One region of the Streptomyces sp. NPDC059875 genome, then DNA from elsewhere that is predicted to be linked to it. Evidence: predicted binding sites of a transcription regulator. Region 1 holds the regulator's gene; the other holds the start of a gene.
The links. The regulator HspR, encoded in region 1, represses chaperone genes until heat shock. The targets are predictions, from matches to a motif close to TTGAGNNNNNNNNNCTCAA.
Positions count from the first base shown of each region.

Region 2: lon (endopeptidase La) is a predicted target of HspR. The motif match lies at 7,143-7,161, and genes of this name have one in related genera.

Region 1 is NZ_JBHWJZ010000014.1:156,544-168,043, forward strand. Features, by position in the region: gene ACFV9D_RS19330 (hypothetical protein) at 1-283, shown strand, start outside; gene ACFV9D_RS19335 ((Fe-S)-binding protein) at 352-2,601, opposite strand; gene ACFV9D_RS19340 (sugar transferase) at 2,745-3,254, opposite strand; gene dnaK (molecular chaperone DnaK) at 3,503-5,347, shown strand; gene grpE (nucleotide exchange factor GrpE) at 5,347-6,012, shown strand; gene dnaJ (molecular chaperone DnaJ) at 6,043-7,227, shown strand; gene ACFV9D_RS19360 (heat shock protein transcriptional repressor HspR) at 7,232-7,684, shown strand; gene ACFV9D_RS19365 (hypothetical protein) at 7,740-8,213, opposite strand; gene ACFV9D_RS19370 (helix-turn-helix transcriptional regulator) at 8,216-9,199, opposite strand; gene ACFV9D_RS19375 ((2Fe-2S)-binding protein) at 9,603-9,923, shown strand; gene ACFV9D_RS19380 (pyridoxamine 5'-phosphate oxidase family protein) at 10,072-10,485, opposite strand; gene clpB (ATP-dependent chaperone ClpB) at 10,615-11,500, shown strand, end outside.
Region 2 is NZ_JBHWJZ010000002.1:135,291-146,790, reverse strand. Features, by position in the region: gene ACFV9D_RS02630 (nitrate- and nitrite sensing domain-containing protein) at 1-805, opposite strand, end outside; gene ACFV9D_RS02625 (hypothetical protein) at 1,180-1,962, shown strand; gene ACFV9D_RS02620 (MarR family winged helix-turn-helix transcriptional regulator) at 2,065-2,547, opposite strand; gene ACFV9D_RS02615 (lysozyme) at 2,764-3,585, shown strand; gene ACFV9D_RS02610 (lytic polysaccharide monooxygenase) at 3,785-4,636, shown strand; gene lon (endopeptidase La) at 4,718-7,120, opposite strand; gene ACFV9D_RS02600 (GNAT family N-acetyltransferase) at 7,253-7,888, shown strand; gene ACFV9D_RS02595 (RNA polymerase sigma factor) at 8,077-8,841, shown strand; gene ACFV9D_RS02590 (hypothetical protein) at 8,894-9,151, shown strand; gene ACFV9D_RS02585 (hypothetical protein) at 9,168-9,758, shown strand; gene ACFV9D_RS02580 (RNA polymerase sigma factor) at 9,833-10,405, shown strand; gene ACFV9D_RS02575 (zf-HC2 domain-containing protein) at 10,402-11,271, shown strand; partial or broken gene ACFV9D_RS02570 (ABC transporter ATP-binding protein) at 11,268-11,500, shown strand, end outside.

The DNA.
Region 1 (11,500 bases):
GTTCGTGGTCATCGACACCCCGAAGCAGGGCGGCAACAGCTGGGTCTACGACTTCCACGGCAAGCTGATCGAGAAGTACACCGCGCAGAAGGCCGAGCCGGCGAAGAAGACCGCGTCCCAGAGCGTCACCGTCGTGCCCAAGGGCGGGGTCAGGGCCGGTGCCGAGAACGTCGCCGACTCCTCCCACGAGGCCGCCCTGATCGGCGCGGGCGGCGGTCTGGCCGCCGTCGGGGCCGCCGGGCTCGGGTTCGCGCTGTACCACCGCCGCTCGCAGGAGGGCTGACCGCGGACGACGGAGAGGGCCGCCCCGCAGTTCGCGGGGCGGCCCTCTCGTGGCTCGTGCGTACGGAACTACTCGGCCGGTACGGCCTCCGACACGGACTCCGGCTCCGGCTTCGCCTTCACCGAGTCGAGGAGCAGCTGCGCCACGTCCACGACCTGGACGGACTCCTTCGCCTTGCCCTCGTTCTTCTTGCCGTTGACCGAGTCGGTCAGCATGACGAGGCAGAACGGGCAGGCGGTGGAGACGATGTCCGGGTTGAGGGACAGGGCCTCGTCGACGCGCTCGTTGTTGATGCGCTTGCCGATCCGCTCCTCCATCCACATCCGCGCGCCACCGGCGCCGCAGCAGAAGCCGCGCTCCTTGTGGCGGTGCATCTCCTGCTGGCGCAGGCCGGGCACGGCCGACATGATCTCGCGCGGGGGCGTGTAGACCTTGTTGTGGCGGCCCAGGTAGCAGGGGTCGTGGTACGTGATCAGACCGTCGACCGGCGTCACCGGGATCAGCTTGCCCTCGTCGATGAGGTGCTGGAGCAGCTGCGTGTGGTGGATGACCTCGAACTCGCCGCCCAGCTGCGGGTACTCGTTCGCGATCGTGTTGAAGCAGTGCGGGCAGGTCGCGACGATCTTCTTCGCCGACTTCGGCTTCTTCGTCGACTCGTCCTCGTCGTCCTCGCCGAACGCCATGTTCAGCATCGCGACGTTCTCCTGGCCGAGCTGCTGGAACAGCGGCTCGTTGCCCAGGCGGCGGGGCGAGTCACCCGTGCACTTCTCCTCGCCGCCCATGATCGCGAACTTGACGCCCGCCATGTGCAGCAGCTCGGCGAAGGCCTTGGTGGTCTTCTTGGCCCGGTCCTCCAGGGCGCCGGCGCAGCCGACCCAGTACAGGTAGTCGACCTCGGTGAGGTCCTCGACGTCCTTGCCGACGATCGGGACCTCGAAGTCGACCTCCTTGGTCCACTCGACGCGCTGCTTCTTGGCCAGACCCCAGGGGTTGCCCTTCTTCTCCAGGTTCTTGAGCATCGTGCCGGCCTCCGAGGGGAAGGCGGACTCGATCATCACCTGGTAGCGGCGCATGTCGACGATGTGGTCGATGTGCTCGATGTCGACCGGGCACTGCTCGACGCACGCGCCGCAGGTGGTGCAGGACCACAGGACGTCCGGGTCGATGACGCCGTTCTCCTCGGCGGTGCCGATCAGCGGGCGCTCGGCCTCGGCGAGGGCGGAGGCGGGGACATCGGCCAGCTGCTCCGCCGAAGCCTTCTCGTTGCCCTCCATGTCCTTGCCGCCGCCGGCCAGCAGGTACGGCGCCTTGGCGTGCGCGTGGTCGCGCAGCGACATGATCAGGAGCTTCGGGGAGAGCGGCTTGCCCGTGTTCCAGGCGGGGCACTGCGACTGGCAGCGGCCGCACTCGGTGCAGGTGGAGAAGTCGAGGATGCCCTTCCAGGAGAACTGCTCGACCTGGGAGACGCCGAAGACGGCGTCCTCGGCCGGGTCCTCCCAGTCGATCTCCTTGCCGGCGGTCGTCATCGGCTGGAGCGCGCCGAGGGCGGTGGAGCCGTCGGAGTTCCGCTTGAACCAGATGTTCGGGAAGCCGAGGAAGCGGTGCCAGGCGACACCCATGTTGGTGTTCAGCGAGACCGTGATCATCCAGGTGAAGGACGTGACGATCTTGAGCGCCGCGAAGAAGTAGGTGAGGTGCTGGATCGTGCTCAGGTCCAGCCCGTCGAGGAGCGCGATCAGCGGGTACGAGGCGAAGAAGCCGGGCTCCCAGCTCGTCACGTGGTGCTGGACGCCTTCGAGGGCGCGCAGCGTCATGATGCAGGCGCCGACGATCAGGATGACGGCCTCGACGAAGTACGCCTGGCCGGTCTTGGAACCCGCGAAGCGGGACTTGCGGCCCGCGCCGCCCGGCCGGTTCAGCTGCCGGATCACGATCAGCGTCACGATGCCGACGACGGTCATCAGGCCGAGGAACTCGGTGAAGACCTCGTACGGCAGCCAGTCGCCGATGATCGGGATCAGCCAGTCGGCCTGGAAGAGCTGGCCGAAGGCGTTGACGATCGTGAGCAGCAGCGCGAAGAAGCCGATCGCCACGAACCAGTGCGCGAAGCCGACGATGCCCCAGCGGTTCATCCGGGTGTGGCCGAGGAACTCCTTGGCCAGCGTGAGGGTGCGCTGTGTGGGGTCGCCGGTGCGCGTGCCCGCGGGCACGGGCTGGCCGAGCTTCACGAAGCGGTAGATCTGCGCGATGGCGCGGCCGAACAGCGCGACGGCCACCACCGTGATGGCGATCGACACGATGATCGCGGCGAGTTGCATGAGGGGCTCCTCGGGCGGGCCTGCGAGGCGGAGTGCCGACACTGCCGAGTGTGGCACTACTAAGCGGTAACTTATTCAGTCCGTGCTGAGATTACCGCCTCTCAGTGCCGCGCTGTAGCGGCGCTTGCGGTGATCTGTGTCGCTCAGGCAAGCCTTGCCGGATGCTTCGCCGGGGGCCGTGCCGCGCGACGCCTGTGGACTGCTGGAAGCGTACGCGCCAGGATCGCCAGATCCATCCCCAGCCAGTGATGGTCCACATAGTGGAGATCGAGCAGCTCGCGCTCCTCCCACGGCAGCTCCGAGCGGCCGCTGATCTGCCACAGCCCGGTCATCCCCGGCCGCACGGAGAGCCGGCGGCGTGCCTCGCCCGTGCACTCCCGGTGTCCGGGGGTCAGGGGGCACGGGCCGACCAGTGACATCTCTCCCCGTACGACATGGAGCAGGAGCGGCAGCCCGGCCAGCGGGCTCTTCGTGCGGAACGTCAGCATCGTGAAGGGGTGTCCGCCCCGGCCCGCGACCGTCCGGCGGCGCATGACCCCGCCGGCGCCGGCCGTGGCGAGCGCGAGGGAGAGGGCGACGGCCGTGATCAGCGGGGACAGGACGGTCAGCAGGACGAGTCCGCCGAAGAGGTCGAGTGCGCGCTTGGCCGTCATTCCCCACACCCTTTCGAGGGACATTCATGGGATATTCGTGGGATACGCCCGCTATGCCCGACAGGGGCACCCCGGACTCTCTCACGCGGAGGGGTGTCGGGCCCGGGAATGACGCGCCATCGGCGGCCCTTTGAGCGGATCGCAGGGTGAAGAGTTGAGTCGCCTACGCTCAGCTCTGTTGACGGGTCGGGGGCCGTCGTGCATCCTTGAGTCAGTTCCACTCAAGTCAGTCAGCTGGAGGAATTGAAATGGCACGTGCGGTCGGCATCGACCTGGGCACGACTAACTCCGTCGTCAGCGTTCTCGAAGGCGGCGAGCCCACCGTCATCACCAACGCCGAGGGCGCCAGGACCACGCCGTCCGTCGTCGCCTTCGCGAAGAACGGCGAGGTGCTCGTCGGCGAGGTGGCCAAGCGTCAGGCGGTCACCAACGTCGACAGGACCATCCGGTCGGTCAAGCGCCACATGGGCACCGACTGGAAGATCGACATCGACGGCAAGAGCTTCAACCCGCAGCAGATGAGCGCCTTCATCCTGCAGAAGCTGAAGCGCGACGCCGAGGCGTACCTGGGCGAGAAGGTCGTGGACGCGGTCATCACCGTTCCCGCGTACTTCAACGACTCCGAGCGTCAGGCCACCAAGGAGGCCGGTGAGATCGCGGGCCTCAACGTCCTGCGCATCGTCAACGAGCCGACCGCGGCCGCCCTGGCCTACGGTCTGGACAAGGACGACCAGACGATCCTCGTCTTCGACCTCGGTGGCGGCACCTTCGACGTGTCCCTCCTGGAGATCGGCGACGGCGTCGTCGAGGTGAAGGCCACCAACGGTGACAACCACCTCGGTGGTGACGACTGGGACCAGCGCGTCGTCGACTACCTGGTGAAGCAGTTCGCCAACGGTCACGGCGTCGACCTGGCCAAGGACAAGATGGCTCTCCAGCGTCTCCGCGAGGCCGCGGAGAAGGCGAAGATCGAGCTGTCGTCCTCCACCGAGACGTCGATCAACCTGCCGTACATCACGGCCTCCGCCGAGGGTCCGCTGCACCTGGAGGAGAAGCTCACCCGAGCTCAGTTCCAGCAGCTGACCGCCGACCTTCTGGACCGGTGCAAGACGCCGTTCCACAACGTCATCAAGGACGCGGGCATCAACCTGTCCGAGATCGACCACGTCGTTCTCGTCGGTGGCTCCACCCGTATGCCGGCCGTCGCCGAGCTCGTCAAGGAGCTGACCGGTGGCCAGGAGGCCAACAAGGGTGTGAACCCGGACGAGGTCGTCGCCATCGGCGCCGCCCTCCAGGCCGGTGTCCTCAAGGGTGAGGTCAAGGACGTCCTGCTCCTCGACGTGACCCCGCTGTCGCTTGGTATCGAGACCAAGGGCGGCATCATGACCAAGCTCATCGAGCGCAACACCACGATCCCGACCAAGCGGTCCGAGATCTTCACGACGGCCGAGGACAACCAGCCGTCGGTGCAGATCCAGGTCTACCAGGGCGAGCGCGAGATCGCGGCGTACAACAAGAAGCTCGGCATGTTCGAGCTGACCGGTCTGCCGCCGGCCCCGCGTGGTGTCCCGCAGATCGAGGTCGCGTTCGACATCGACGCCAACGGCATCATGCACGTCACGGCCAAGGACCTCGGCACGGGCAAGGAGCAGAAGATGACCGTCACCGGTGGCTCCTCGCTGCCGAAGGACGAGGTCAACCGGATGCGCGAAGAGGCCGAGAAGTACGCGGACGAGGACCACGCCCGTCGCGAGGCCGCCGAGTCCCGTAACCAGGGCGAGCAGCTCGTCTACCAGACCGAGAAGTTCCTCAAGGACAACGAGGACAAGGTTCCGGGCGACGTGAAGACGGAGGTGGAGGAGGCGCTCACCGAGCTGAAGGAGAAGCTCAAGGGCGACGACACCGCCGAGATCCGTACCGCCACCGAGAAGGTCGCGGCCGTCTCCCAGAAGCTCGGCCAGGCCATGTACGCCGACGCGCAGGCCGCGCAGGCCGCCGGCGGCGACGCCCCGCAGGGCGAGGCCAAGGCCGATGACGACGTGGTCGACGCCGAGATCGTCGACGACGAGCCCAAGAAGGGCGGCGCTGTCTGATGACGGAGGAGACCCCGGGCTTCGAGGAGAAGCCCGACGTCCCCTCCGGCGCCACCCCTGACGACGCCGCCGACGCCGCCGAGGCCCCCTCCACAGAGGAGGGCTCGGCGGCCCCGGCCGGGGACGCAAGCAGCAAGAGCTCGGCCGAGACCGCCGGTCTCACCGCCCAGCTGGACCAGGTCCGCAGCGCGCTCTCCGAGCGCACCGGGGACCTCCAGAGGCTCCAGGCCGAGTACCAGAACTACCGCCGTCGGGTGGAGCGGGACCGGGTCACCGTCAAGGAGATCGCGGTCGCGGGCCTCCTGACGGAGCTGCTGCCCGTGCTCGACGACATCGGTCGGGCCCGGGACCACGGCGAGCTCGTGGGCGGCTTCAAGTCGGTGGCCGAGTCGTTGGAGACGGTGGCCGCCAAGATGGGGCTGCAGCAGTTCGGCAAGGAGGGCGAGCCCTTCGACCCGACGATCCACGAGGCCCTGATGCACTCGTACGCGCCGGACGTCACCGAGACGACCTGCGTGGCGATCCTGCAGCCGGGGTACCGGATCGGCGAGCGGACCATCCGGCCCGCGCGCGTCGCGGTGGCCGAGCCCCAGCCCGGGGCGACGCCGGCCGCGAAGGACGAGAAGTCGGCAGACGAGGAGAGCGGTGGCCCCGAGGAGGGCTAGCGCGAAGATCGTCCGAGAGGAGGGACGTCGATGAGCACGAAGGACTTCGTCGAGAAGGACTACTACAAGGTTCTCGGCGTCCCCAAGGACGCCACCGACGCCGAGATCAAGAAGGCGTACCGGAAGCTCGCCCGCGAGAACCACCCGGACGCCAACAAGGGTGACGCCAAGGCCGAGGCGCGCTTCAAGGAGATCTCCGAGGCGAACGACGTCCTCGGCGACCCCAAGAAGCGCAAGGAGTACGACGACGCCCGCGCGCTCTTCGGCAACGGCGGCTTCCGCGCCGGAGGCCCGGGCGGCGGCAACTTCAACTTCGACCTGGGCGACCTCTTCGGCGGCGCCCAGGGTCCCGGCGCGGGCGGGGCGGGCGGCTTCGGCGGCGGCCTCGGCGACGTCTTCGGCGGACTGTTCAACCGCGGCGCGGGCGGCGGCGCGGGTACGCGTACGCAGCCCCGCCGCGGTCAGGACATCGAGTCCGAGGTGACGCTCAGCTTCACCGAGGCCGTGGACGGCGCCACCGTGCCGCTGCGGATGTCCTCCCAGGCGCCCTGCAAGGCCTGTTCGGGCACCGGCGACAAGAACGGCACGCCCCGCGTGTGCCCGACCTGCGTCGGCACCGGCCAGGTCTCGCGCGGCGGCAGCGGCTCGTTCTCGCTCACCGACCCGTGCGTGGACTGCAAGGGCCGCGGCCTGATCGCCGAGACCCCCTGCGAGGTCTGCAAGGGCAGCGGGCGGGCCAAGTCCTCCCGCACCATGCAGGTCCGCATCCCCGCCGGGGTCTCCGACGGCCAGCGGATCCGGCTGCGGGGCAAGGGCGCGCCGGGCGAGCGCGGCGGCCAGAGCGGCGACCTGTACGTCGTCGTCCATGTCGACGCCCACCCGGTGTTCGGCCGCAAGGACGACAACCTGACCGTCACCGTGCCCGTCACCTTCGACGAGGCGGCGCTCGGCGGCGAGATCAAGGTGCCGACCCTGGGCGGCCCGGCGGTCACGCTGAAGCTGCCCGCCGGCACCCCCAACGGCCGGACCATGCGCGCCCGCGGCAAGGGCGCGGTCCGCAAGGACGGTACGCGCGGCGACCTGCTGGTGACGGTGGAGGTCGCGGTGCCCAAGGAGCTCGACGACAAGGCCCGCGAGGCCCTCGAGACCTACCGTCAGGCGACGGCGGGCGAGGACATCAGGGCAGAGTTGTTCCAGGCCGCGAAGGGAGCTTGACCCGATGGACAGCCGACCGGGACGCAGCCGCAATCCGTACGAACTGACCGACGAGAGCCCTGTGTACGTCATCTCGGTGGCGGCCCAGCTCTCGGGTCTGCATCCGCAGACGCTCCGGCAGTACGACCGCCTCGGTCTGGTCTCGCCCGACCGCACGGCGGGGCGGGGCCGGCGCTACTCGGCCCGTGACATCGAACTGCTCCGTACGGTGCAGGCGTTGTCGCAGGACGAGGGCATCAACCTGGCGGGCATCAAGCGCATCATCGAGCTGGAGAACCAGGTCGCGGCGTTGCAGCAGCGCGTCGCCGAGCTGTCGGCGGCCGTCGAGGGCGCCGCGTCGGCGATGCGCCAGCGGGAGGCCCAGGTGCACGCCTCGTACCGGCGCGATCTGGTGCCGTATCAGGACGTCCAGCAGGCGAGCGCGCTGGTGGTCTGGCGGCCCAAGCGCCCCGAGTAGCTGTTCTCGTACGACGAAGCCCCCTCCGCTTCCCGCGGAGGGGGCTTTTTCGGCTCTACGGGATCAGTTCGGCGGCGATGTTCGCCGCCGTGTCCCACCAGGGCGCGGCGCCGGTGCCGAAGGCGGCGGCCAGGGTGTGGCCGACCGCGATGTCCTGGGGCTCCGGCTCCACGCCTGCCGCCCAGTCGGCGTCGACGGCGCCGTCCCCGGCGGACTCCAGGGTGCCGAGGGGGCGTCCGTCGCGGAGCAGCCGGCTCTCGATGTACGAGCAGGGCACCAGCCGGTAGCGCACGCCGGCGACCACCGCGTCGACCCGGTACGAGCGCCGCAGGAGCCGCCCGCGCCCGGGGCGGATGCGCGCGGGCGCCCCGTCGACGGTCAGGGTGAGCCGGTCGGCGGCGCGGGTGCCGATGGGGACGAGCGGGTCGGGTTCGTCGCCCGCCGCCCGTACGAGCTCCATGGTGGGCATCTCGTACCCGGAGACCCGCAGGGTCCCTGCGGGGCCGTCCAGGTCGATCTGTACGTACACGATCAGTGGTCCTGCTCCAGGATTCCGGACTGGGCGATGAGATAGCCGAGTTGGGCTCGGCTGCCGCTGCCGAGGGCGGCGGCGAGCTTGGCGATGTGGGCGCGGCAGGTACGGACGTTCATGCCGAGCCGGCGGGCGATGGCCTCGTCGACGTGGCCCTCGACGAGGAGTTTGGCGATGGAGCGCTGGACGCCGCCGATGCCGTCCACGGAGGGGCTGTACGGGATCTCCTCCTCCCACGGCACGCCGTGGAGCCAGAACTGGTCGAAGACGCCGACCAGGTACTGGACGAGGCCTTCGTGGCGCAGTTCGAGGGCCACCCGCCGGTCGCTGCGCGCCGGGACGAAGGCGATCTTGCGGTCGACGATGATCAGCCGGTCGATGATCTCCTCGAGCGTGCGCACCTCGAGCCCGTACGGGGCGATCCGCTCCACGTATCCCATGGTCGCGGAGTGGTGCCGGGCGGTGTGCTGGTAGAGCGTGCGCATCCGGATGCCGCGGTCGAGCAAGGGCTCGACGCGTCGCAGCCCGGCCTGCACCACCTCGGGCTTGCGGCCGCTGCCCGGCTGGATGGTGAGCAGCTCCTCGGTGCACTCGTTGATGACCCGGTCGAGCGTGGCGTTGATGAGACTGAGGCCCTCGAGGACGGTGATCGCCTGGGTGGCGTGCGGGTCGGGGGCGTTGATCGTCATGAATGGCTCGAACGTGTCCGCGAGCGAGATCGCCAGCTGTCGGCGCTGTTGGATCTCCCGCTCGATGGGGTGTATGAGCTTGTTCAACGCGATGGACGGCGGGATCGGCCGCAGCCACTGGGAATCGTCCGGATCGGGGTGCAGCAGCGCCAGTTCGATCAGGCAGGGGACCGATTCCACCTCCGCGCGGGAGATCCTGCCGGCCCGGAGTGCGGTCGCGTAGAGGCGCCTGCCCGCATCGCACAGCTCGCCCGGACCGTGCCCAGTGTCCCCATCACCCTGTTTCGGCTCCATTTGCACCCCCCTCAGGGTCCTGAATTACAGGAACATGATGCCTGGCACCGCTGGTGGAAGGGTTCGGAGTGAGCCATCGTCTTATTCGCGGGGGAGGAGGTAATGATCAAAAGAGGTGGAGATCGGCCATGACCAGGATGGTTCGTGCACTTGGCGCCATAGCTTTCGCTGCTGCGGCTGCTCTCGGCGCTCTCGCCCTGAACGGCGAGCCGACATGGGACACGCCGCCGGCGAACAACGTTGTCGCGTCTCCGGGTGAGCCCACGTGGGACTCCGCTCCGACTGTCGCGGGCGAGCCCACGTGGGACTTCGCTCCGGCGGCCGCGGGTGAGCCCACGTGGGACTCCGGCACGACCGGCGAGCGTGAGCCGACATGGGACTCTGCCCCGGCGGGCGCGGTCGCATGACCGTGCCGCCGGACGACCGGGTCTTCCGGCGAGAGATGGCCTCGGCCTATCGATCCGGGTGGCATTTCATCGATCTCGTCACGGCCATCCCCCACCGTGGTGATTCGTTGATGGTCACCCTCTTCGGAGAACCGATCGTCGTCGCTCGTGAGCAGGACGAGGACGTTCGCGCCTACCGGTGTCTGCGCCGGCCCCGCGGAGCCCCGCAGCCCGTTCGCTGTGCCATCCGGTACGGCATGATTTTCGTCAATCTCGACCAGCGGGACCACCAGCTGCTCGAGCCCGAGACCACCACCGCCACCCCCCGCAGTGCCTGAGCGGTTCCCCCGTCGTTGTAGATCGCTCAGGTGCTTCCCCCACACAGCGGCGCCATCGCGGACCTGAAACGCGATGGCGCCGCTGTGCTGTGCGCGTACGGAAGTGGGTGGGGGCGTGAGCGCCAGGGCCTGTCCGGCGGATCAGGCCCTAGGCCCGGCCCATGGCCCGCGTCAGCGCGATCTCGATGACCACCCGGTCCGGGTTCGGCGCCGGGACCCGGCCGTAGCGCGTCGCGTAGCGGTCCACCGCGTCCGCGACGACCTCCGCCTCCGTGCGGATGCGCGCCACGCCCTCCAACGTCGCCCAGCGCCCCTTGTCCACCTGGCAGACCGCGACGCGCGCGCCCTCCGGGCCCGCCGCCAGGACGTTGGCGACCTTGTGGCTGTGCTTGTTGGTGATGACCCGGGCGATGCCGTTCTCGCCGCCCTCGGGGTCGTACGTCACGCCCACCGCCACCACGTGCGGAGTGCCGTCCGGGCGGGGGGTCGTCAGGGTGGACATGTGGTACTCGCGCCAGAAGCTGAGATACGAGTCGTCCGGGTTCCTCGGGTCAGTCGCCATGCCCGGAACCTACCCGTGGCACGGGCGTGCGCGACACCTTGAGCGGAATGGACTCAACTTTGTGTACGCTGGACGAGTCATAGAAGTCGTCATGGCCTTGCCGCACGCACGAGAGAGGAGACAGCGCACGTGGACGCCGAGCTGACCAACAGGAGCCGAGACGCGATCAACGCGGCCACCAGCCGCGCCGTGTCCGAGGGGCACCCCGATCTGACCCCCGCCCATCTTCTGCTCGCGCTGCTCGCGGGTCAGGACAACGAGAACATCATCGACCTGCTCGCCGCCGTCGAGGCCGACCAGGCCGCGGTACGGTCCGGTGCGGAGCGGCTGCTTGCCGCCCAGCCCAGCGTGACCGGCTCCACGGTCGCGCCGCCGCAGCCCAACCGCGAGCTGCTCGCCGTGATCGCCGAGGCCGCCAAGCAGGCCAAGGAGCTCGGGGACGAGTACCTCTCGACCGAGCACCTGCTCATCGGGCTCGCGGCGAAGGGCGGACAGGCCGGCGAGGTGCTGGCCCAGCAGGGGGCGAGCGCCGCGCGGCTGCTCGACGCGTTCGAGAAGGCAAGGGGAGGACGCCGGGTGACCACACCCGACCCGGAGGGTCAGTACAAGGCGCTGGAGAAGTTCGGCACGGACTTCACGGCCGCCGCGCGGGAAGGAAAGCTGGACCCCGTCATCGGGCGCGACCAGGAGATCCGGCGCGTCGTCCAGGTGCTCTCCCGCCGCACCAAGAACAACCCCGTCCTCATCGGCGAGCCCGGCGTCGGTAAGACCGCCGTCGTCGAGGGCCTCGCCCAGCGGATCGTGAAGGGCGACGTCCCCGAGTCGCTCCGCAACAAGCGCCTGGTCTCGCTCGACCTCGGCGCGATGGTCGCGGGCGCCAAGTACCGCGGCGAGTTCGAGGAGCGCCTGAAGACCGTCCTGTCCGAGATCAAGGCGAGCGACGGTCAGATCATCACCTTCATCGACGAGCTGCACACCGTCGTCGGCGCGGGCGCCGGCGGCGACTCCGCCATGG
Region 2 (11,500 bases), on a different contig from region 1:
CGCCGCGGGCACGGTCGGCCTCGTCCGCGCCCTCCGGCTCGTCGGGGACGTACGTGCCGGTGATCGGGTCGTAGTGCGTGCCGGTGGACTCGGGCTGGGGTACGGCGAGGGCGGCCAGGAGCAGTCCGCGGGCGGCGGAGGCCTGTTCGACGGCGCGGCCGAGCGCGGCGGGGGCCCTGGTGGCCTCGGCGGCGCGGGCGGGGGTCTGCTCGGCGAGCTCGTCGGCGAGGTCCTGGAGCTTGGCGATGACGTCCGAGTACGCCTTGTGGGCCTCCAGGGCGGTGCCCTTGCCGGTGAGCGCGGTACGGCGGACGGCGGACAGGTCCGCGAGGTCGCGACGGAGTTCGGCGGGGGCGGCGGGCCGGATCTCGTCGATCTGCCGGTCGACCCGGGTGGACCGGGCGCTGGTGATCTGCCGCTTCTTCTCGGTGTCGCCCTGCTGCTCGTCCCGGCCCGCGGCGATGTACGCGACGACCTCGTCGCGCTCGTCGGCGAGCGAGTGCGCGAGGGTGACGGCCTGGCGGTCCAGCTCGGCGAGGGTGACCAGGCTCTGGGAGTCGTTCAGTTCGCCGGAGGCGGTGAGGATCGCGGGGGCGCCGGCGGCGAGGACGGTGACGCCGACGAGGGCGACACCGGCGACCAGGCGGTTGCGGACACGCTTGGGTCGCCCGGCGGGCACGGCGGGAACGCCGGAGGCACCGGCGTCGGAGCCCGTGGCCCCGCCCGTGGTCAGCGGGTCACCGGGGGTCTGGCTCCGCGTGCCGTTGTTGCTCCGAGGCCGCTTCTTCTGCACCGGTGCTCGCATTCTCGACTCGTCCGCCCATGAAGCAGAGGTGACGACCGGTCACACGCTAGAGCGCCCCCACCCCTGGTACGGCTTCCGACCATTCCAGCGCTTTTGGGAAGGGGACGCGCATCGGCCGCTCCGCCACCCGAACGAGTGAACATCACTCATGAGTTGGCGAACAACTTCGCGCGAGGGGCTTCCCGCGCCCGTGCGGTGTGCCGGTTGGATCTTCCGCGCGGGCTTTGGCAGGATGCCCGCCCGCAGCTTCCCGGAGGCCTTCCTTCCGTCTTGCGCGCACCCCTCGGAGGGTTGGTACAGGCCAGATTCGGCCGTTTGGAGACGCTGTGAAGGAGTGATGCAGGCCGGCTCGGCCCGGGGGCAGACTGAGGATCATGCGCACCGAAGCGGTCACCCTCCCCGGCAGCCCCGAACGCCCCAACGAGGACTGGGCGGCGACGGCTCTCCCCTCGTACGGCGGGGGCGGAGCGGTCGTGGTGCTCGACGGGGTGACACCGCCCGCCGGCGACGACGGCTGTGTGCACGACGTGCCCTGGTTCACCGCGCACCTCGGCGGCGCATTGACCGAACTATCCGCTTCGCGCCCCGATCTGACGCTGTCCGAGATCCTGGCCATGGCAATCCGGCGCACCGCGGATGCCCACCGGGACACCTGTGACCTTTCTCACGTACGCACTCCGCAGGCGACCGTCGCGATGGCCCGCTGGGACGCGACCTCGGTCGAGCATCTCGTCCTTTCGGACTCCGCGCTGCTCCTCGAGGCGCCGGACGGGTCGGTACGGGCGGTGCTCGACGACCGTCTCGACCGGATCCCCGACGAGATCCGCCGCTCCCTGGAGGCGACGGACCGTCTGCGGAACCAGGAGGGCGGCTTCTTCACGGCCGCGGCGGATCCGGAGGTGGCACGGCGCGCGGTGACGGGGACGACGCCCCGGTCGGCCGTACGGGCGCTGGCGGCGCTCACGGACGGAGCGACGCGGTGGGTGGAGCTGTTCGAGCAGGGCGGCTGGGCGGACTGCTTCGGGGTGCTGAGGAAGGAGGGGGCGCACGGGCTGCTCGCGCGGGTCCGGGCGCTCGAGGCGGAGGACGAGGTGGCGGGCGGCAGCCGCCGCTGGAAGCTGCACGACGACGCGACGGCGGTGTACGCGGAGCTGTAGGCGGAGCTGCCGGCGGAGCTCCGGCGGACGCGGACGGGCGCTCTCCGCGAACCGGCGGCTGCGGACCGGATTGCAGCGCCCGACCACCCGGCCGTCCGGGCCTCAGCCCTCCGCGCGGGTGTTCAGCTGGTGGAGCAGGCGGGCCAGTTCGGCGACCTCGCCCCGGTCCCAGTCCGCGAGCTTGCGGACGTACCGCCCGCGCCGGGCGTCCCGTACGCGTCGGAAACGGTTCCTGCCCTCCTCCGTCAACCGCACGAGCGAGGCGCGCCCGTCGGCCGGGTCGGGGTCGCGGGCGACGAGGCCGAGCTCCTCCAGGGCGCGCAGTTGGCGGCTCATCGTCGCCTTGCCGACGCCGAAGTAGCCGGCGAGATCGGTGGCGCGCTGCGGGCCGGTGTCGTCGAGCCGTACGAACAGGCCGTAGGCGGCGGGCTCCAGTTCGGGGTGGACCTCGCGGGCCATCTCGCCGGACTGGGAGCGGGCGCGCCGCAGAAAGACCGCCAGTTCACGTTCCAGGGCGAGGAATTCCTGGTCCACACCACTCCTGCCGGTGGGCTCGCCTTCACTCCCCGTACCGCTTCCGTGCACGTCAGCACCCCTCGCGCGCTTTCCGGTCGCTGAAAGTTTCTTTCGGCCGCGGCCATCGCCGCAGCTCCTCCAGTATTTCGCAGGCGTAGACCAACGGCAGCACCCAGGCCCCCTTCCGTCGGGCGGGTCTACGTGCGTAGCGTCTTCCCCAGCGGCTTCGCTGACATGTCCATACCAGGTCATGTCTCCACCCCCACCGCCTTTCGGAGGCACGCAATGCCCGTGCACAGATCCGGAAAGACTCTCGCCGGCGCCGCGTTCGCGGCCCTGGCCCTCCTTCTCCCCCTCACCCTCTCCGGTCCGGCGAACGCGGCCGACACCGAGGCCGCGCCCCCGCGCGGCTCCGCCCACATGGGTATGGGCGTCATCGAGCACGACGGACAGAGCGGAACCCCGGGCACGCCCCGGGCCGTCCAGACCGAGGGCGTGGACGTCTCCAGCCACCAGGGGAACGTGGCCTGGTCGACCCTGTGGAACAGCGGGGTGAAGTGGGCCTACGTCAAGGCGACGGAAGGCACCTACTACAAGAACCCCTACTTCGCGCAGCAGTACAACGGCTCGTACAACGTGGGCATGATCCGCGGCGCGTACCACTTCGCCACCCCGGACACGACGACGGGCGCGGCGCAGGCCGACTACTTCGTGAACAACGGCGGCGGCTGGTCCAGGGACGGCAAGACACTGCCGGGCGCGCTGGACATCGAATGGAACCCGTACGGGGCGACCTGCTACGGCAAGACGCAGTCCGGGATGGTCGCGTGGATCCGCGACTTCCTCAACCGCTACAAGGCGCGGACCGGTCGTGACGCGGTGATCTACACGGCGACGAGCTGGTGGACGCAGTGCACCGGCAACTACTCCGGCTTCGGCGCGAGCAACCCGCTGTGGATCGCGCGGTACGCGTCGACGGTCGGCACGCTCCCGGCGGGCTGGCCGTACTACACGATGTGGCAGTACACCTCGTCCGGCCCGACGGTCGGCGACCACAACCACTTCAACGGCGACCTCTCGCGCGTGCAAGCGCTGGCGAACGGCTGAGCCCGACCGCCCCTTCGGCGGCCTCCCGGGTGCGCGGCGGCGCGCCCGGGAGGCCGCCTTCGCCTTTCTCCGCCCACCCCCTTGCCCATTGGTATGGACCAATGCGACGCTCTTGGGCGACGCGTACGGCTTTCAACTTCCGTACGTGACCCGCTCGTTGCTCGTCCCGTACTCCCCCACGCACGAGAGAGAGCCCCGCATGCCGTCGTACCGTCGCACCGCAGCAGCCGTCACCCTGTCCGCGGCCGCGCTGATCCCCCTCACCCCGTCCACCGCCGGCGCGCACGGTGCCGTCTTCAACCCGGTGAGCCGGGTGGCGGCCTGTTACGCGGAGGGGCCGGAGACGCCGAAGTCGCAGGTCTGCAAGGACCTGGTCGCCGACTCCGGTACCCAGCCGCTCTACGACTGGAACGAGGTGAACATCGCCAACGCGGACGGACAGCACCAGGCGGTCATCCCCGACGGCAAGCTCTGCTCGGCCAACCGCGAGAAGTACCGGGCGCTCGACTGGGCCCGCACGGACTGGCCGGCCACGGCGGTCGGGGCGGGCTCCTTCGACTTCAAGGTACGGGTGACGGCGCCGCACTCGGGCACGATGACGGTCTACATCACCAAGCAGGGCTTCGACCCGACCCAGCCCCTGAAGTGGTCGGACCTGGACGCGACCCCGGTCGCCACCTACGCCACCACCCGCACCGCGACGGACGGCCACTACACCTTCACCGGCACCCTGCCCGCCCGCACCGGCCGCCACATCGTCTACAAGGTCTGGCAGCGCAACGACAGCCCGGAGGCGTTCTACAGCTGCTCGGACGTCACCTTCGGCGGTACGACGGCGGCCTCGGCCCCGAGCGAGGCGAAGATCGCCGCGGGCGCCGACCGCTCCACCGTGAGCCACGCGGGCCACGGCGGAGACGAGCAGGCCCCCGCCCTCTCCTCCGAGACCGCGCAGGCGTCCCCGTCCCCGCTCCCGCTCGCCCTCGCGGGCGCCGGCGCCCTGGCGGCCTTCGGGGTGGGCAGCCTGCTGCTGGCGCGCCGCCGGAACTCCTGACGTACGCCTGACCGACGACCACGTACGACGAAGCGGGGCGCCCCTACGAAAGGGGCGCCCCGCTCCTCGTACCGAACCGGCTTACGCCGCCGCGCTCACCGCGACCTCCGCCGGGGAGAGTGCGATCTCCAGGACCTGGCGGACGTCCGTGACCGGGTGGACCTCCAGCTTCTCCAGGATCTCCGCCGGGACGTCGTCCAGGTCGGCCTCGTTGCGCTTCGGGATCACGACCGTCGTGATGCCCGCGCGGTGGGCGGCCAGGAGCTTCTGCTTCAGGCCGCCGATCGGGAGGACCCGGCCGGTCAGCGACACCTCACCGGTCATCGCCACGTCCGTCCGGACGAGCCGGCCGGAGAGCAGCGAGGCCAGCGCGGTCGTCATCGTGATGCCCGCGCTCGGGCCGTCCTTCGGGACCGCGCCCGCCGGGAAGTGGATGTGCACGCCCCGGTCCTTCAGACCGGTCACGGGCAGCTCCTGCTCCGCGCCGTGCGAGCGCAGGAAGGAGAGCGCGATCTGCGCCGACTCCTTCATCACGTCGCCCAGCTGGCCCGTCAGGGTGAGCCCCGCCGCGCCCGTCTCCGGGTCCGCGAGCGACGCCTCCACGAAGAGGACGTCACCGCCCGCGCCCGTGACGGCGAGCCCGGTCGCCACACCCGGCACCGACGTGCGCCGCTCGGCCGGGTCCTGGGCCGACTCGGGCACGTGGTGCGGGCGTCCGATCAGTCGGCGCAGATCGTCCACACCGACCGAGAACGGCAGCTCCCGGTCGCCCAGTTCGTGCTGCGCCGCGACCTTGCGCAGCAGGCGCGCGATGGACCGCTCCAGGTTCCGTACGCCCGCCTCGCGGGTGTACTCCCCCGCCAGCTTCCGCAGGGACGCGTCCTCAAGGACCACCTCGCCGGGCTCCAGGCCCGCCCGCTCCAGCTGCCTCGGCAGCAGGTGGTCACGGGCGATGACGACCTTCTCGTCCTCCGTATACCCGTCGAGCCGCACCAGCTCCATCCGGTCGAGCAGCGCCTCCGGGATGGCCTCCAGGACGTTCGCCGTCGCCAGGAACACGACGTCGGAGAGGTCCAGTTCGACCTCCAGGTAGTGGTCGCGGAAGGTGTGGTTCTGCGCCGGGTCCAGCACCTCCAGGAGAGCGGCCGCCGGGTCGCCGCGGTAGTCGGAGCCGACCTTGTCGATCTCGTCGAGCAGGACCACCGGGTTCATGGACCCGGCCTCCTTGATGGCCCGGACGATCCGGCCGGGCAGCGCGCCGACGTACGTACGCCGGTGGCCGCGGATCTCCGCCTCGTCCCGGACGCCGCCGAGCGCGACGCGGACGAACTTCCGCCCCATGGCGTGCGCGACGGACTCGCCCAGGGAGGTCTTTCCGACGCCGGGCGGACCGACGAGCGCCAGGACGGCGCCGCCGCGCCGGCCGCCGACCACGCCGAGACCGCGCTCGGCGCGCCGCTTGCGCACCGCCAGGTACTCGGTGATCCGCTCCTTCACGTCCTCCAGGCCCGCGTGCTCGGCGTCGAGGACGGTCTTCGCGCCCTGGATGTCGTACTGGTCCTCGGTCCGCTCGTTCCACGGCAGTTCGAGGACGGTGTCGAGCCAGGTGCGGATCCAGGACCCCTCCGGGGACTGGTCGCTGGACCGCTCCAGCTTCTCGACCTCCTTGAGGGCGGCCTCCCGCACCTTCTCGGGCAGGTCGGCGGCCTCCACCCGGGCCCGGTAGTCGTCGGACTCGTCGCCCTCCGTCTCGCCGTTGAGGTCGCGCAGCTCCTTGCGTACGGCCTCCAGCTGGCGCCGCAGCAGGAACTCGCGCTGCTGCTTGTCGACGCCCTCCTGGACGTCCTTCGCGATGGACTCGGCCACGTCCTGCTCGGCCAGGTGCTCGCGCAGCTGCGCCGTGGCGAGCTTGAGGCGGGCGACCGGGTCGGCGGTCTCGAGGAGTTCGACCTTCTCCTCGACGGTGAGGAAGGGGGAGTAGCCGGAGTTGTCGGCGAGCGCGGAGACGCCGTCGATCTGCTGGACCCGGTCCACGACCTGCCACGCGCCGCGCTTCTTCAGCCAGCTGGTGGCCAGTGCCTTGTACTCCTTGACCAGTTCGGTCACGGCGCCGGGCAGCGGCTCGGGCACGGTCTCCTCGACGACGCTGCCCTCGACCCACAGGGCCGCACCGGGACCGGTCGTACCGGCGCCGATCCTGACGCGGCCGCGACCACGGATGAGCGCGCCGGGGTCGCCGTCGGACAGCCGGCCGACCTGCTCGACGGTGCCGAGGACGCCGGTCCCGGCGTAGGTGCCGTCGATGCGGGGCACGAGGAGCACCCTGGGCTTGCCCGTATCGGATCGCGCGGCGGCCTGGGCGGCCTCCACCGCGGCGCGTACGTCGTTGTCGGACAGGTCCAGCGGCACCACCATTCCGGGCAGCACGACCTCGTCGTCGAGCGGCAGCACAGGCAGGGTGAGCGGTGAGGACGTCGAAGCCATGATCTCCCCTTCGGCAGTCAAGTTGAGCTATGTGGACTCAATGCACGCGCCCCGCCGAATGTTCCCCCGCCCCCGTTCGCTCTGAGCGATCACCTCTGGCGCGGGGCGGAGCACCCGCCTTGTAATACCTCCATGGATATGGCGTCTATTACATCCGCATGGGTGGCCGGCTGGACCGTCTCGCGGGGCACCCCGCCCGCCGTCGTCGAACCCTGGGGCTACCGGATCGACGTCGGCCTGCCGACGCACGTCTTCCGGCATGTGCTGCCGGCGCCGGACGCGGTGTCCGTGGGCAAGCTCTGCGCGGAGATCACCGAGCCGAACGCCTGGTTGAAGGTGATGGCCGGGCCGGAGGAGGTCGAGGAGTGGATCACCCCGGGATGGACCATCCCGGACGATCCCGGCTTCATGATGACCAAGGCGCTCGACGCGGGTGCGCGGCCGCCGGCGCCGGAGGGGTACGCGCGGACGACGGAGACCCGGGACGGGGTGATTCGGGTCCGGATCGTGGCACCGGACGGCACGCTCGCCGCCCGCGGCCAGATGGCCCCGACGGGCGCGACGGCGGTCGCCGACCAGATCGAGACCCACCCCGACCACCGCCGCCGCGGCCTCGGCGCGAACGTCATGCGCACCATCGAGGCGGCGGCCGCACAGGCGGGAGCCGTGACAGGAGTCCTCTCGGCGACGACGGACGGCCTGGCGCTCTACGACACCCTGGGCTGGCGCCACGAGGGCCCGCTGACGGGGATCGTGCGGGACGCCTGACGAGGGGGCGGGGGGCGGGGGCGAGGGGCGGGGTCGGCGTGGCCGGGCCGCACCCGAACTCCGCCGCGGCCGCGGGCGGGCGCGGGGCGGAGCGCCGTGCGCCCCCCGGTGCGCCCGGCGCTCCGGGATGGTGACGGAAAGGTGCGCGGAACTGCAACCTCCGGGTCCACCCCGTGCGTTCAGTCGTCGTGACGACCAGCTACCCCGGGTGCGGGCAGTGCATCGAGGACGGTAACCCCGGCGGACCACCACCCGCCGGAGGCGACGTGGGCCGTGCCGAGGAGGACTCGTGCGACGCCCACCTCGTCCACGCCGTCGCCGACGGCGACAAGGACGCCCTGTCGCGGCTGTTCGCCCGGCACGCCGGCGCCCTCTTCGCGTATCTGCTCAACCGCGGATTCCCCGCCCAGACCGTCGAGGACGCCGTCCAGGAGACCTTCCTGACGGTGTGGAAGAGCGCGTCCGGCTTCCACGAGGGCAGCGTTCCGGCCTGGCTGCGGCGAATAGCCCAGTGCCGCGCGATCGACCTCGAACGCGCGGCGGGCCGCCACCGCGCCCTGGAGGACCGGGCCCGTGAGCACACCCCCGCCTCCGCCCGGACGGCCCCCTCCGCGGAGGACTGCCTGCTCGCCTCCTCGCCCCGCTACGCCGCCATAGCCTTCGCCCTCGCGGGGCTCCCCGCACCGCAGCGCGAGGTGATCGAGCTGCGCTACCTCCAGCAGTGCAGCGTCCGTGAGACCGCCGAGCGCCTCGCCGTCCCGGAGGGAACGGTCAAGGCCCGCGCCGCCCGCGGCTGTGCCCGCCTGCGCGAGTGGCTCGCGGCCCAGCGGGACGCGGAGACGCCGGACGACGACGCGTTGGGAGGAGGTGCGTACGACGTCCAGGACCGAGCCCATGGCCGGGGCAGGGACAAGGACCGGGACCGGGAGCGGGTCCCGCGCCCCCGCCCGTGACCCGCTCCCTCGCCCCGACGCACACGCCGCCACTCCCGAAAGCAGCCCTCGCATGACCGAGCTCTCGCCCCCCACGACCAGCCCGGCCCCCACCTCGCCCGGTCCGGGCCCCGACCACCGCCATCTCCCCGAGCGCTGGGTGGCCTTGTACGCCCGCGGGGAGCTCTCCCCCGACGTCCTCGGCCATGCCGAGGCCCATCTCGAACGGTGCCGCGCCTGCGTGGACGCCGTCGATCTCGCGGTACGCGGCGGGCCGCACGGCCCCCGTCTCGACGCCCTGCACGCGGCTCTGGTCAACAGGATCGGCTGAGGGCATGCTCGGAGCCATGGTGCTCAGGGACGTGGTGCGCAGGAGGCGGTACGCGGTGCTCTGGGCCGCGTCGGCGGTGCTGGTACCGGTGCTGGCGGTGACCGGGTGCAGCGACCAGGGCACCCCTCCGCCACCGGTGGCGACCCAGGGAGGGACCCCGGACGGAAGCGCGAAGCCTCCGCCGCCCGGCACCGGGACCGTCCCCGCCCCACCCGTCCCGACCGGTCCGGACGGGACCGTGACGAACGACGAGGAGCCCGGCCCCCGGGAGGTCCTCGTCGAGGTGAACGTCGACGGCGGTCTCGCCGGCGTCTCCAACCAGCTGATCGTCCACTACGACGGCAGTTACACGACCCGCACCGGCACCAAGCCGCCACGGACCGGCCGCATGACCCCCGCCGAAGTGGCGGAGCTGCGCGCGGCGCTGGAGGACCCGGCCTACTCCAAGGTGCCCGCACGGCCGAGCGGGAAGCCGGTGTACGACGGCTTCAGGTACGTGATCTCGTACGACCACCGGGTCGTCGTCGCCGCGGACGGCGAGCGCCCGACGGCGCTGCAACGCGTCTTCGCGGCGCTGCCCGACGGCGGCCCGCCGACCGGCCACTGACTCCGGTCGGCCGCCCCTGCCTCGGCGTCGGCCGTCGCGTGAACCGCCGACCGTCGGCCGAGCGATAGAGGGGCGTGAGACTGTTGCGCCCCGAACGGGGAGAAGACCGGGACGACTCCGCGCTGTTGCGCGCGGTCGCCCGGGGCGACGCCGAGGCGCTGGCCGTGCTGTACGACCGGCACGCGGGCTGGCTGCACGCCCGGCTGGCCCGGCGCTGCACGGACGAGGAGACCGTACGGGAGGTCCTCCAGGACACCTTCGTCACGGTCTGGCGCTCCGCCGGTTCCCACCGGGGCCGGGGTGAGGCCGGGGGCTGGCTGTGGGTCGTCGCCGCGCGCCGCCTGGTCGACGCCCAGCGCGTCCGGGCCCGTGCGGAGCGCGCCGCGCCCGAACCGATCGCCCCCGCCCCCTCGGCGGAGGACCGGGTCCTCGCGGGCCTCGAGTACGGAGACGTCGGCGCCGCGCTCGACCGGATCTCGCCCGAGCTGCGCGAGGTGCTGCGGGCCACGGTCGTCGACGGCCTGACCACCCGCGAGACGGCCCGGCTCCTGGGGATACCGGAGGGCACGGTCAAGACCCGCGCCCTGCGGGCCCGTCGCGAACTGCGCGCCGCCCTCGGCCCGCACCCCCTGGGAGGCACCGCATGAGCGCGCCGTGGCACGTGACCGATTCCCTGGCCGCCCGCTACGCGTCGGGTTCGGCGGCCGAGCCCGACGCCTGGTCCCTGGAGAAGCACGTCGAGGTGTGCGGCGGCTGCGCGGCCCGCGTGTCGACGGCGGTCCGCGCGGGGGGCGCGGGCCCGGTCCTGGCGGACGTCCGGACGGCGCTCCTGGAGACGGTACGCACGGAGGCGGCCGACGCGCCCCGCCGCCGGGGCACGGGCCTTCGGCTCGCCCCCGCCTCCCGCTGGGCGCGCGTGCTCTGGGCCGCGGGCCCCGCGCTGCGCGGGTCGTGGCTGGTGGCGGTGCTCGTCGTGGTCGCCGCCGCGGCGGGGCTCGCGTACGGCGCCGGGTTCCGGGGGGCGCGGCCGGTCCTGCTCGCCGTCGCCCCGGTCCTGCCGCTCGCCGGGGTGGCCGTCTCGTACGGACGTCACGCCGACCCGATGTACGAGATCGGCGTGGCGACACCCTCCGGCGGGCTGCGCCTGCTGCTCACCCGGGCGGCGGCCGTGCTCGGCGTGTGTGTGCCGGTGCTGACCGCAGCCGGAGCGCTGCTGCCACCGGTCACGGGCGTACCGGGCGCGGCGGCCTGGCTGCTGCCCGGGCTCGCGCTGACGCTGGCGGCCCTGGCCCTCGGCTCGTTCGTGGGCTGCCGCGCGGCCGCGCTCACCCTCACCGGCGGCTGGCTGCTCGCAGTGACCGGACCGGTGCTCGGACGGCCGGACGCCACGGCCGAGTTGGCCCGCTACCTCTCGGGCCCGGCCGCACAGGGCGGTTGGGCAGCCGCCGCCGTCGCCTGCGCGGGCCTGCTGGCGTTGCGACGCCGTTCCTTCGACCATCTGGAGACCCGGTGACCACACGGACCACACCGAGCGCCGCACTCACCACCGTCACGGCGACCGGTCTGACCGTCCGGCACCGCCGCACGGTCGCGCTCGACCGCCTCGACCTGACCCTCGGTCCCGGCGTCCACGGCCTCCTCGGCCCGAACGGCGCCGGAAAGACCTCCCTCATCCGTGTCCTCGCGACCGTGGCCGCCCCGTCGGACGGCCGGGTGGAGCTCCTGGGCCGGGACGCCGGGGC